2 regions of the Paraburkholderia sp. GAS206C genome follow, and region 2 is predicted to be linked to the other one. Evidence: riboswitches for the same ligand, from Rfam matches in the RefSeq annotation. Region 2 holds a riboswitch; the other holds the start of a gene.
What was found. Region 2 has a riboswitch for cobalamin ahead of P3T20_RS22960 (HoxN/HupN/NixA family nickel/cobalt transporter). Riboswitches for the same ligand answer to the same signal wherever they lie in the genome.

Region 1 (6,233 bases), on a different contig from region 2:
GCCTCGCGCGACCTCGCGTGGCCCACCAAGGCGCTCGACACCGCGCGGGCGACGCTCGAAGCGAGCGGCGACCGGGCTAATGCTGCGTATGCGCGGTATCTCGAGATGCGGCGTCTGCTACTGATTGGGCGCCTTGACGAGGCTGAGCGCGCACTCACCGAACTTGACCCCACGCCCTTTCCGCCCGGACTCAGAGCCGCTCACGAACTGGTCGTCGCAGGTATAGCAATGCGCCGCCTGCACACGCGAACGGCCCTTGCCGCGCTCAAACAGGCCGAATACGCCGCGCACCGCGCGGGCATCCCTGCGTTGAAGGCCGAGGTCGAAAACGCATTCTTCGTATTGAACGCGCCGGCCGCAAGGTTAATTGCATGTGGCGAGGAACGTCCTCTTCTGCTTGCCGAAGTCGAAGCCTTGCTGGCATCCGACACGCTCATCGTCGATGCATGTCACTATGCCGTGCGCGAAGCGGACACCGTCGTTTCGCTCGCAAGACGTCCTGTGTTGTTCGCGCTTGCACGCGCGCTCGCCGAAGCGTGGCCGTCCGACGTGCCACGGGACACGCTGATCTCGCAGGCATTCCGCACCCGGCATCCCGACGAATCGCATCGCGTACGCCTGCGCGTCGAAATCGGACGGCTTCGCACATTGCTCGGGACGCTGGCGAGCGTGAATGCAACGAGAGCCGGTTTTGCACTGGCGCCGCAGCGGGCGCGAGAAATCGTGGTGCTGGCGCGACCCGTCGAAGAAGGACATGCGGTGGTACTCGCCTTGCTCGCCGACGGTGAGTCGTGGTCGAGCTCGGCGCTCGCGCTTGTGCTTGGCGCCAGCCAGCGCACCGTACAGCGGACGCTCGACTCGCTGGCGGCCGCCGGCAAGGTGCAGTCGTTTGGACGTGGACGGGCGCGTCGCTGGATGACCCCGGCCCTGCCGGGATTCACGACGACATTGTTACTCCCCGCGCCGCTACCGGTTGATTATGATGGAATCGACAGGTGACCAGCCAGGGAGACGCCATGAAGCGTGCAACAGCAGAAATCGTCAATGAATACGGCCCATTTCCGGGTATCGATGGCGTGCATGGCGTCACCTATGATGGTGAGCACGTCTGGTTTGCCAGCGGAGACAGGCTGAACGTGCTCGATCCGCAGAGCGGCAAGACGCTGCGCTCGCTCGATGTCGCCGCACACGCAGGCACGGCCTTCGACGGCCAGCACCTGTACCAGATCGCCGATCATCACATCCAGAAGATCGATCCGCAAACCGGCCGCGTGCTCGCCTCGATCCCGGCTCCTGGCGGCGACGATGCCGCAGGACTCACGTGGGCCGAAGGGTCGCTGTGGGTGGGGCAGTATCGGGATCGGAAGATTCTTCAGATCGACCCCGAAACCGGGAAGGTTCTTCGCAGCATCGAATCGAACCGCTTCGTCACCGGTGTGACGTGGGTTGACGGAGAGCTCTGGCACGCCACATGGGACGATAACGAAAGCGAGCTACGACACGTCGATCCACGCAGCGGCGAAGTCGTGGAGAGTCTCGAAATGCCGCCCGGCACCCACGTGTCCGGGCTGGAGTCCGACGGAGCCGAGCAGTTCTTCTGCGGCGGCGGACGCAGCGGCAAGCTGCGAGCCGTCCGCCGGCCGAAGCGCGGCGCCGCCGCCTAAAACACCGCATAAAACACCGCCTTAGAACGTGTAAGCCAGCTTGCCGAACGCCGTCCGGCCCAACGTGTTGTAGCCGTACGCGGTTACGTACTGCCGGTTGAACAGATTCGACAGATTGGCGGACACGGTGAGATGCGAGTTGATCTTGTACGCAGCGCGCAGGCCCACCGTTGTATAGGATGGCAGATAGATCGAGTTGGCCTGATCGTCGAAGGTCGATCCACCGTACAGCACGGAGATGCCCGTGCTCAGTGCGTGCAGGCGGAACTCGTCCCACATGTGATCGATGTTCAGGCTGAACGTCTGACGCGGGCGGCGGTTAAGCCAGGTCTGATCCGTGACGTCCTGCGGATTCAGGAAACCGACAGAGAGGCTCACCGGCGTCGATTTGCCGATGGTGCCCTTGTACGACAGGTCGATGCCCTGAATATGCGCGCGTCCGACGTTCACCGGCAGGAAGGTCAACGAGTCGTATTCGATCAGGTTGTGAACGCGCGTGTCGTACACCGCCGCCGTGAAGGTCCCGAACGACGTGGTGGCATCCAGCGCCGCCTCAACCGTATCGCTGCGCTCCGGCAGAAGGTTTGGGTTCCCGTAGCCCGGATAGTACAGGTCGTCGAAGGTCGGCAGACGGAACGCATTGCCATACGAAACGCGCGCCGTATAAACCGGCGTGATCGCATAAGACAAGGCAACGTTGCCGGTATTGACCGACTGCCCCTCGATGATCTCGTGACGGCCTGCCAGGAACACGGTCAACGGGCCGAGCGTCGCCGACTGATGCAGCGAAACCGCTGAATCGTCGCGCGTCGGCACACCCGACGGAATGTCGTATGGCAGGAAGGCCTGCTCGCGCGAGAAGTCGTAGGCAAGCTTGGTCTCGCCGGACAGCGGCAGGTTGAACAGCGCGGGCCCACGCTCCTGATGCGTCAGCGAGGTCGACGTGCTCAGGCGCGTCGAGTCGATCTCATCGGATGGGATGCCCGGCGTATTCGTATACAGGAACTCGCGGTCCGTGGCGTAGCCGACCGACTGATCGAGCTGCGTGAACGGCGTGACATCCAGATGGAACGCAGCGCCTGTCGTCAGCTGATAATCGGCCTGGCGGTCGTCGCCGCCCGCGTCATCGTAGGAGAGATCCGAGCGGTGATACAGGAAGAACGTGGAGAGCGACCAGTTGTTGTGCGCGTAACCCAGGCGTCCATCCACGTCCTGTGCATGGTACGGGTTACGGCCATCTTCGTGACCGAAGACAACCGGCTGCGTCGCATCGATCCCCGCCGTGTTGTAGTCATGCAAGCCGAGCGAGTAGGTCAGCCCGCTCAACGCCGAGAGCGCGCCGGTGGACGGGACCGAGCCCGATGTGCGGACCTGCGTATCGAAGGTCTTGTTCGACCCGCCGCCCACCGACACCGTGGTCTGATTGGGCTGATTGGAAGCGTGGTTCGTGAAGAGCTGGATCACGCCACCCATCGCATCGGCGCCGAACGAAGCGGCTGCCGGACCGGAGATCACCTCGACGCGGTCGAATGCGGAGGTCGGCAGATCAGCCCACTCGGCCTGACCGCTGGTCGCGGAACCGACCCGGATGCCGTCGATAAACACGGCCACCTGATTTCCCGCCGAGCCACGGATGCTGACGGACGCAAGCGAACCTGGGCCGCCGTTCTGCGCAATGGTCACACCGGGCAGTGTAGCGAGCGCCTGCGTGATGCTTGGGTCAATGGGCGAAAGACGGTCGAGATCTGCGCGAGTCAGAACCTGGGTCGTGGCGTATCGCTGATCGAACGATTGCGGCAGATGCTGCGTGTCGCCGGTGACGAGGATATTCGGTAGCGTGGTTTGCGCGACGGCCTGATCCTGGGTCGACGACGAGTCGTCGGCGTGGGCGACCTGGCAAGCGGTAACCGTCAGCGCGGAGCTGATGATGAGATGACGAAGCTTCATTATTGGAATCCTGGGGATAGCGCGCCCCACAGTTGAATAGTAGACAACGACGCCGAGGTCTGACTTCCGGTTCGAACTGAAACCGGTCACAGTGGCGCGACCGCGCTGGATTTGCACCAGCTTCCACGAGTCGTTTGCGCGCATTCTACTTGCGAATCTAACGCGGACCGGAATAATTCCCGCCAATCGACGCGTCATTGCAACATCGCACCAGCGCGGTTCTGACGCCCAACGATCGGGCGTTTCGCGCCAGACGGGTGCATCGGAGAACGGCTCGGGCATGGCGTCCATGCTTGTATCGCCCCGCCCTGAAAAGGCGTGACAGCCTCCCCGCGCGGTTGGCATGAGTCTTGAGTACAATTCCCCTGAACTTGTACACAAGAGGGAATACGAGATGCGCGGATGGACAATTTCGGATTGGCAGGAAGCGTATCGGGACGGCGCGACGCCCGCCCAGTTGCTTGGCGAACTGGTCCGCGGACTGACGCCCGAAGATGACCCCGCATGGATATCGACCGTGACGCAAGCAGTGCTCGACGCGCAGCTCGCGGGCCTCGACGCGAGGCTAACCGCGGTGGGTGGCGATCTGACGAAGCTGCCGCTCTATGGCGTGCCATTCGCCGCGAAAGACAATATCGACGCCGCCGGCTTCGAGACCACAGCCGCCTGTCCCGCCTTCGCCTATACGCCAGAGCGCAGCGCGACGGTCGTGCAGCGGCTGACCGATGCCGGCGCAATCGTCATTGGTAAAACCAATCTCGATCAGTTCGCGACCGGCCTCGTGGGCGTGCGCTCCCCTTACGGCATCCCGGCCAACAGCTTCGACGCCGAGTACATCTCGGGTGGCTCGAGTTCGGGGTCAGCCTCGGTAGTTGCGCGCGGCATCGTCCCTTTCTCGCTGGGCACGGATACGGCCGGCTCGGGACGCGTCCCTGCGGGCCTCAACAATATCGTCGGAATCAAACCTACTCGTGGCGCGTTCAGCAATACAGGCGTGGTGCCGGCATGCCGCACGCTCGACTGCGTGTCGGTCTTCGCAACCACTTTCGACGACGCCGCGCTCGTGTACGACCTGGCCGCCTCGCTCGATCTGGCCGACGGTCTGTCCCGCGAAGCGCCCGCTTCCGCGCTTCAGTGGCGCGTTCCCGCCGCGCCGCGTTTTGCGGTCCCGTCACAGCCGGAATTCTTCGGCGATGAACTGTCCGCGCAAGCCTTCAAAGCTGCCGTGGCGCACCTTGAAGCGCGCGGCGCGATCTGCGTGCCGCTCGATTTTTCGCTCTTCGACGACGTCACTGCGCTGCTGTATGACGGCGCATGGGTAGCGGAACGCTATGCGGCGATTCGTGACTTTGCTGGCTCGAACGAAGCCGACATTCACCCGGTTGTGCGCGACATCATCTTCAAGGCCAAGGAATTCTCCGCCACCGACACCTTCGAATCGATCTACCGTCTCGCCGATCTCAAACGCCGCGCCGATTCGATGCTGGCGCAATTCGACGCCCTCGTCGTGCCGACTGCCCCGGCCCACTACAGGATCGCCGAACTGCTGGCGGATCCGGTGCGTCTGAACAGCAATCTCGGCAAGTACACCAACTTTGTCAATCTGCTCGACTGGAGCGCAGTGGCCGCGCCGGCAAACTTCCGCGAAGACGGACTGCCGTTTGGGATTACCTTCATTGGCGATGCGTGGCGGGAACGGGCGCTGGCTGACTTCGCGGCGCAATGGCATCGGGCCACCGGGCTGCCGCGTGGAGCGACTGGGATGCCGCTGGCTGCGCAGTCGGGTGCCGCGCAGTCCGGTGCCGCGCAACCAGCGCCTGAGGCAAAACGCAGCGCGGCGAGCGACACCATTCGCGTCGCCGTCGTCGGTGCCCATTTGCGCGGCATGCCGCTCAACCATGAACTGACGAGTCGCGGTGCAAGCTTCGTGGAGAGCACGACGACCGCGAGCAACTATCGTCTCTTCTCGCTCGCAAACACGACTCCGCCGAAACCAGGGCTGCTGCGTTCCGAAAGCGGCGCACCGATTCAGCTGGAACTCTGGGACGTGCCGGCGACTGCATTTGGTTCTTTCGTCGCTGGCGTCCCTGCACCACTTGGCATCGGCACTGTAACGCTCGCGGACGGCAGACAGGTGAAGGGTTTCATCTGCGAGCCTTACGCCCTGCAGGATGCGCAGGACATCACGGCATTCGGCGGCTGGGCTGCCTGGCTCGCGCGTTAGCTTCTCTCATTGCGCGCCGGAATCGTCCAAACATTCCATCGCAAGCCGCGTATCATGATCCAAGCTCGCGATCTTCCGCTGCCGTTGGAACAAGCTAGCCGCATCCCCCTCACGCACCTGGAAATACTGATGGTGGACAACAGCGCGCCGACTGCGCCGGCGAAAAGCGCCAGCAATCTTGCTGCGCAAATCTATACGCAACTGAAGGCCGATATCTTCGACTTCCGCCTGCTGCCGGGCGACAAGTTCAGCGAAGGCGATATCGCAACACGTATGCAGGTCAGCCGCACACCGGTCCGGCAGGCGCTGTTCTGGCTGCAGCGCGAAGGCTACGTGGATGTCAACTTCAAGAGCGGCTGGCAGGTCCGCGCGTTCGACTTCAAGTATTTCGAAGACCT
Region 2 (6,233 bases):
GCGGCCGCCAACGCGTGTATTGTAGCGCGCCAGATATCTGCAAACCGACACGCCATATGCTTACGGCCCGAGCGGACGGTTACGACACAACATGAAGCAATTCAGCATCGGCATTGGCTGTCGGCAGCAAGTTTCGGCCGAGGCGATCGAGGCCGCTGTGCTCGCGACGCTTGGCAAACTGGGCGTGCAAGGGGCCAACGCCTTTGAATCGATCGCCTCGATCTCGACCATCGATTCAAAGGCGCGAGAACCCGGCCTCCTGACATTCTGTGCCCGTCATGCGCTAATGTTGCATAGCTTCAGCCGTGAAGCGATCGCCGCCTGCCCGGGCGGCATGCTTCGCGCAACGGCCTCGAAAGCGGTACAGGCCCGCTTCGGCGTCGACGGCATCTGCGAACCTTGCGCGCTGCTGGGAGCGCCCGGCGGCAGCCTCGTTGCCGGCAAAACGGCTTCGCCTGGCGTCACCGTGGCCATTGCCTGCCTGGCCGAATTCTGTACGCAGGCGCCCGGGGCGCGCCGATTGAACCCAACCACCAGGACCTGACTGCATGAAAACCGATACGGAATCGCATCTGCGCATGACCCAACGCCGCCGCGAAGGACATGAAAAGAAACAGGCGCAGGCCACCATCGAAAAAGGACTGTTGATCGTCAATACGGGCACGGGCAAGGGCAAAAGCACAGCGGCTTTCGGCATGGCCGTGCGCGTGCTCGGACACGGCATGCGCCTCGGTGTCGTGCAATTCATCAAGGGTGCACTGCATACCTCGGAGCGCGATTTCCTGGGCAGTCTGCCAAACTGCGATTTCGTCACGATGGGCGACGGCTATACCTGGAACACGCAGGATCGGGAAGCCGACATTGCGACGGCACGCAAAGGCTGGAGCGAAGCCTGCCGGATGATCGAAAGCGGCGAATATCAGATGGTGATTCTCGACGAACTCAATACCGTACTCAAGTACGAGTATCTGCCGCTCGATGAAGTGCTGGACGTCTTTAGCAAGCGTCCGGACATGCTCCATGTGGTGGTCACCGGACGGCATGCGCCTGACGGACTGATTGAGGCCGCAGACCTCGTCACCGAGATGCGCATCGTCAAACACCCATACCGCGAGCAACACGTCAAAGCGCAGCGCGGCGTCGAGTTCTAAGCCATGGCCGCCTGTCCAGCGCTGTTCATCAGCGCCCCGGCTTCGGGTCAGGGCAAGACCACCGTCACGGCAGGGCTTGCCCGCTACCACAGCCGCCTCGGACGGCGTGTGCGCGTGTTCAAGACCGGTCCGGACTTTATCGATCCGACTATCCTCGCGCACGCGAGCGGTGCGGCGGTGTTTTCGCTCGACCTCTGGATGGTCGGCGAAGCCGGCTGCCGTACACTGCTGGCCGAAGCGGCAGGCGACGCCGATCTGATCCTGGTCGAAGGGGTCATGGGGCTGTACGACGGCCGGCCCAGCAGTGCCGATCTGGCGAGCGCCTTCGGCATACCCGTATTGGCGGTGATCGCAGCGAAATCCATGGCCCAGACCTTCGGCGCATTGGCCTTCGGTCTCGCTCAATTCCAGCCGCAGGTGCCTTTTTACGGTGTGCTCGCGAACCGGGTCGGCTCGCCCTATCACGCGAAACTGCTTGAAGAGGCATTACCGGCCTCGCTGCGCTGGTGCGGCCATCTGAACAGCAACGACTCGATCGAATTGCCGGACCGGCACCTCGGTTTGCACCAGGCCGCAGAAATCGCGGATCTCGATGCACGCCTCAACCAGGTTGCCGATGCGCTCGCCGCGACGCCGCTGGCCGAACTGCCGCCCGCCATCCACTTCGAGGCGCCACCGCGTAACAGCCTGCCACGCCTGCTCGACGGCAGGCTGATCGCAATTGCAAAGGACGCGGCCTTTTCCTTTATCTACCCAGCCAATCTCGCACTGCTCGAAGCACTCGGCGCCAGACTCGCGTATTTCTCGCCGCTCGCCAATGAACCGGTACCTCAGGCTGCCGATGCCCTCTATCTTCCCGGCGGTTACCCGGAACTCCATGCCCGGACCCTGGCGGACCGGAAATGCAGTGCCGGCTCGATTCGCGCACACGCCGCAGCCGGCAAACCGTTGATCGCCGAATGTGGCGGCATGCTCTATCTGCTTGACCGACTGATCGACGTGCACGGTGCCTCTACCCCGATGCTCGGCCTGCTGCCCGGCGAGGCCAGCATGCAGATCCGCTTCGCGGCACTGGCCATGCAACAGATCGAAGGACGACACGGCGTCATGACCGGACACACGTTCCACTATTCGAAGCTGAACACGCCGCTCGCACCGGTTACGACCGCGGTTCGGCCGCAAGGCGCAACCAGCGGAGAAGCCCTCTATCGGCACGGTGCAATCGTCGCAACCTACATGCACGCTTACTGGCCGTCGAATCCGGTATTCGCCGCCGCCTTGTTCCGCGGCGAGGCGTTCTGAACAAAAATCGCTGGAAAGGGAAAGGTCCCTCCGTCCGAACCGCTATTCATGCGGAGATTGACGCCCTCCGGCAGCCTTCTGTACTCTTGCGCCTTGATGGTTCCCCTCACCGGGATTAAACGGGAACGCAGTGAGAGCGCTCTGCTCAAGTCTGCGACTGCCCCCGCAACTGTAAGCGCCGAGTCCACACCATGCTTGACCACTGGGTAACCGGGAAGGTCGGTGCCGGATCGTGACGTGCGAGTCAGGAGACCTGCCATCGACCGAGGTCTGCTCAGCCGGATCGGACGGGGATGTCCGAGTCGCCAAGTATCCGTTTGCGCGAATGGATACCTGCTGTAAGGACAGCCCGAACCTCAGGATTCTTGCATGTCCATCACGTACTCAAGGTCAGTTCCAACTGACGCATTGCGCTATCGGCTGATTGCCATCTACAGCGTCCTCGCTTTATTCAACGTCGGCAGCTGGATCTGGGCCTTCATAGCCTTCCACGGTCACCCGCTGTTACTGGGCACCGGCCTGGTCGCCTACGGCTTCGGATTGCGCCATGCAGTCGATGCCGATCACATCGCCGCCATCGATAACGTCACACGCAAACTGATGCAGGATGGCCGGCGGCCCGTCACGGTCGGTTTCTTCTTTGCCATCGGTCACTCGGCCGTGGTTTTGCTGGTAGCGGCAGCGGTTGCTGCTACAGCCTCTGCGCTCGAAAGCCGGTTCGAATCCTGGCAAAACGTCGGCGGCATAATCTCGACCAGCGTCTCAGCGATCTTCCTGTTTTTGATCGCGGGCATGAACCTGATCATCCTACGCGGCGTATGGCGGGCGTTCAAGAAAGTAAAGCGTGGTGAGCCGTACGATCAGGACGATCTCGACCTCTTACTCAACAGTCGCGGCTTGCTCGCACGGATGTTCCGGCCGCTGTTCAAGCTTGTATCGAACTCATTGTGGATGTTGCCGCTCGGCTTTCTGTTCGGCCTGGGTTTCGATACCGCGACCGAAGTCAGCCTGCTCGGCATCTCGGCACACCAGGCATCTCAAGGGTTGTCGATCTGGATCGTGCTGGTGTTTCCGGTACTCTTCGCCGCAGGCATGACACTGATCGACACCACCGACGGGATCCTGATGCTTGGTGCCTATGAATGGGCGTTCGTGCGACCGATCCGCAAGCTTTACTACAACCTCACGATTACGCTGGTCTCTGTGCTCGTCGCGGTCGTGATAGGCGGTATTGAGGCGCTGGGGATGATTGCCGACCAGATCAGGCAAAAGGGCCTGTTCTGGCAGACCGTCGATACGCTGAACGAGAATTTCAACAACCTCGGCTTCGTCATCATTGGCATCTTCATCGTCTCCTGGGTCCTGTCGTTCCTGATTTACCGGATCAAGGGCTACGACAAACTCGAAGCGCATCTGCATGCGCAATAAGCGCTCAGTTGAGCTGGCTCGGCTGGAGTCAGCGTGACGCGTCCGCACGCTTGCCGATAGCGGCGAACACCCGAGCCAGGTCGAGGTGCTCCTCGAGCGTATCGGCGAGCCGGTCGAGCGACGCGTCCCGCAACGCCGGATAGTCGAGTGCTTGCGAACCGGCCAGCCCCGCCCACGCGAGCAAGGCACTGCAGGAGGCCGGCGTGTCGAACAGCCCGTGCACATAAGTGGCGAGAATCTGCCCGTCAGCCGACACCGCGCCATCGGGACGTGTATCGTCCCCGTCCGACTGATCCGCTACGAGGTACAACGCCGGCGCATCAAGCGCGGGGCCGTGGGTTTCGCCCATGTGAATCTCGTAGCCGCAAACGTCCGGCGAACCGTTCAGCGTCAGGGCGCCCGTGACGTTCCTGAGCATCTTCTCGCGTGTGATGACGGTCTCGTAATCGAGCCAGCCGAGACCCTTCGTGGTACCCGGCTGGCCCTCCACGCCGTGCGGGTCGTTCACCGATTGGCCGAGCATCTGCATGCCTCCGCAGATACCGATCACCCGGCCGCCATAACGCAAATGCCGACGCAGCACTTCTTCCCAACCGTTGTCGCGCAGCCAGGCCAGATCTCCACGCACATTCTTGGAGCCGGGCAAAATCACCAGGTCCGCGGGCGGCGGCGGAATACCCGCAAGCGCATAGCTGAAATCGACCTGCGGGTGCGCGCGGAGCGCATCGAAATCCGTGTGATTGCTGATATGCGGCAATGCCGGCACGACCACCCGCAGAGACTGCACGGCATCGGCCGCACCGCTATGCGCCACACGCGGCAGCATGTCTTCGGCGTCGAGCGCCAATCCGTGCAGATACGGCACCACCCCCAGTACCGGCTTGCCTGTACGTGCCTCCAGCCAGTCAAGCCCAGGCTGCAGCAGACCTGGATCGCCTCGAAACCGGTTGATGACGAAACCGCAGACCCTTGCGCGTTCGGATTCGGACAGGCATTCGAGCGTACCGAGCAAATGCGCGAACACACCGCCGCGATCGATATCGGCCACCAACAGCACCGGGCAATCGACCGCTTCAGCAAAGCCCATGTTGGCGATGTCGTTCGCACGCAGATTGATCTCCGCCGGGCTGCCGGCCCCTTCCACCAGGATCGTGTCGTACTGCTGCTGCAGGCGTGCGTAAGATTCGAGCACGGCCTTGAAGGCCAGCGGTTTATAGTCGTGATAGGCGCGCGCATCAAGATTCATTCGTGCTTTGCCATGCACGATCACCTGCGCACCACGATCGCTGGTCGGCTTGAGCAGCACCGGGTTCAGGTCCGTATGCGCGGGAATGCCGGCCGCAATCGCCTGCAACGCCTGTGCGCGGCCAATCTCGCCCCCATCGATCGTGACTGCGCTGTTGAGCGCCATGTTCTGTGGCTTGAACGGCGCTACCCGTCCGCCGCGGCGCGACACCAGCCGGCACAGACCGGCGACCAGCGTGCTCTTGCCTGCATCGGAGGTTGTACCCTGGATCATCAGTGTGCCGCCAGGCACAGCCGGTGCGAAATCGTTCGGAACAGTCATCAGGAAACTGAGGCTCGATCAAAAATGGATGAGTTGGTGCACACAACGCAATTTGCAGAGGTGCGAGAGGCATCACACGGTTTACGATTATCCCATTGCCACCGGTGCATCACCCCTGTCGATACAATCACGACATGATTTCACCCAACCCTACACTCGTCCCGGGCGCAATCGTGCATGGTGGCAATCTGCGCGAAGCCGTCCGGCGCTACGGTATCAGTTTTGACGCGTGGCTCGATCTGTCGACCGGTATCAATCCGCACGCCTATCCGGTGCCCCCCATTCCTGCCGAGATATGGCGCCGCCTGCCCGACGATGGCGATGGCCTGCTCGCCGATGCCGCGCGGTACTATGGCGCGCCGAGTTCCGACCATATAACGTCAGTGGCGGGTAGCCAGGCAGCCATCCGGGCGCTGCCCGAACTGCTTCGGCGCGGAGTCGCCGCGGTTGCTCCGCTAACCTATGGCGAATATGCCCCTGCGTTCGAGCGCGCGGGCCACACCGTCGTGCCACTCGACATCGACGACGATGTGTTGCCCTGCGGCGTCAACCACGCGGTCGTCGTCACGCCAAACAATCCGACAACGAAGCAAGTGGACCCGCACCGTCTGTTGCAGTGGCATGCGCAACTTTCGGCGGTCGGCGGCACGCTGATCGTGGATGAAACGTTCGGTGACGCACTGCCTGCGGAGACATGCTCGTCGATGGCAGCGTATGTCGATCGCGAGGGACTCGTGGTCCTGCGCTCACCGGGAAAATTCTTCGGACTCGCCGGAGCGCGTTGC

Region 1: linked by a shared signal. The riboswitch ahead of P3T20_RS06770 (TonB-dependent receptor domain-containing protein) and the one ahead of P3T20_RS22960 (HoxN/HupN/NixA family nickel/cobalt transporter) in region 2 are both predicted to bind cobalamin.

What each region holds. Positions count from the first base shown of each region.
Region 1 is NZ_JBNDKR010000002.1:533,199-539,431, forward strand. Features, by position in the region: gene P3T20_RS06760 (helix-turn-helix domain-containing protein) at 1-999, shown strand, start outside; gene P3T20_RS06765 (DUF5074 domain-containing protein) at 1,017-1,664, shown strand; gene P3T20_RS06770 (TonB-dependent receptor domain-containing protein) at 1,686-3,611, opposite strand; adenosylcobalamin (AdoCbl) riboswitch at 3,657-3,746, opposite strand; gene atzF (allophanate hydrolase) at 4,006-5,835, shown strand; gene P3T20_RS06780 (GntR family transcriptional regulator) at 5,965-6,233, shown strand, end outside.
Region 2 is NZ_JBNDKR010000008.1:176,650-182,882, forward strand. Features, by position in the region: gene P3T20_RS22945 (cobalamin biosynthesis protein) at 92-544, shown strand; gene cobO (cob(I)yrinic acid a,c-diamide adenosyltransferase) at 549-1,151, shown strand; gene P3T20_RS22955 (cobyrinate a,c-diamide synthase) at 1,155-2,453, shown strand; cobalamin riboswitch at 2,534-2,728, shown strand; gene P3T20_RS22960 (HoxN/HupN/NixA family nickel/cobalt transporter) at 2,823-3,881, shown strand; gene P3T20_RS22965 (cobyric acid synthase) at 3,910-5,448, opposite strand; gene cobD (threonine-phosphate decarboxylase CobD) at 5,583-6,233, shown strand, end outside.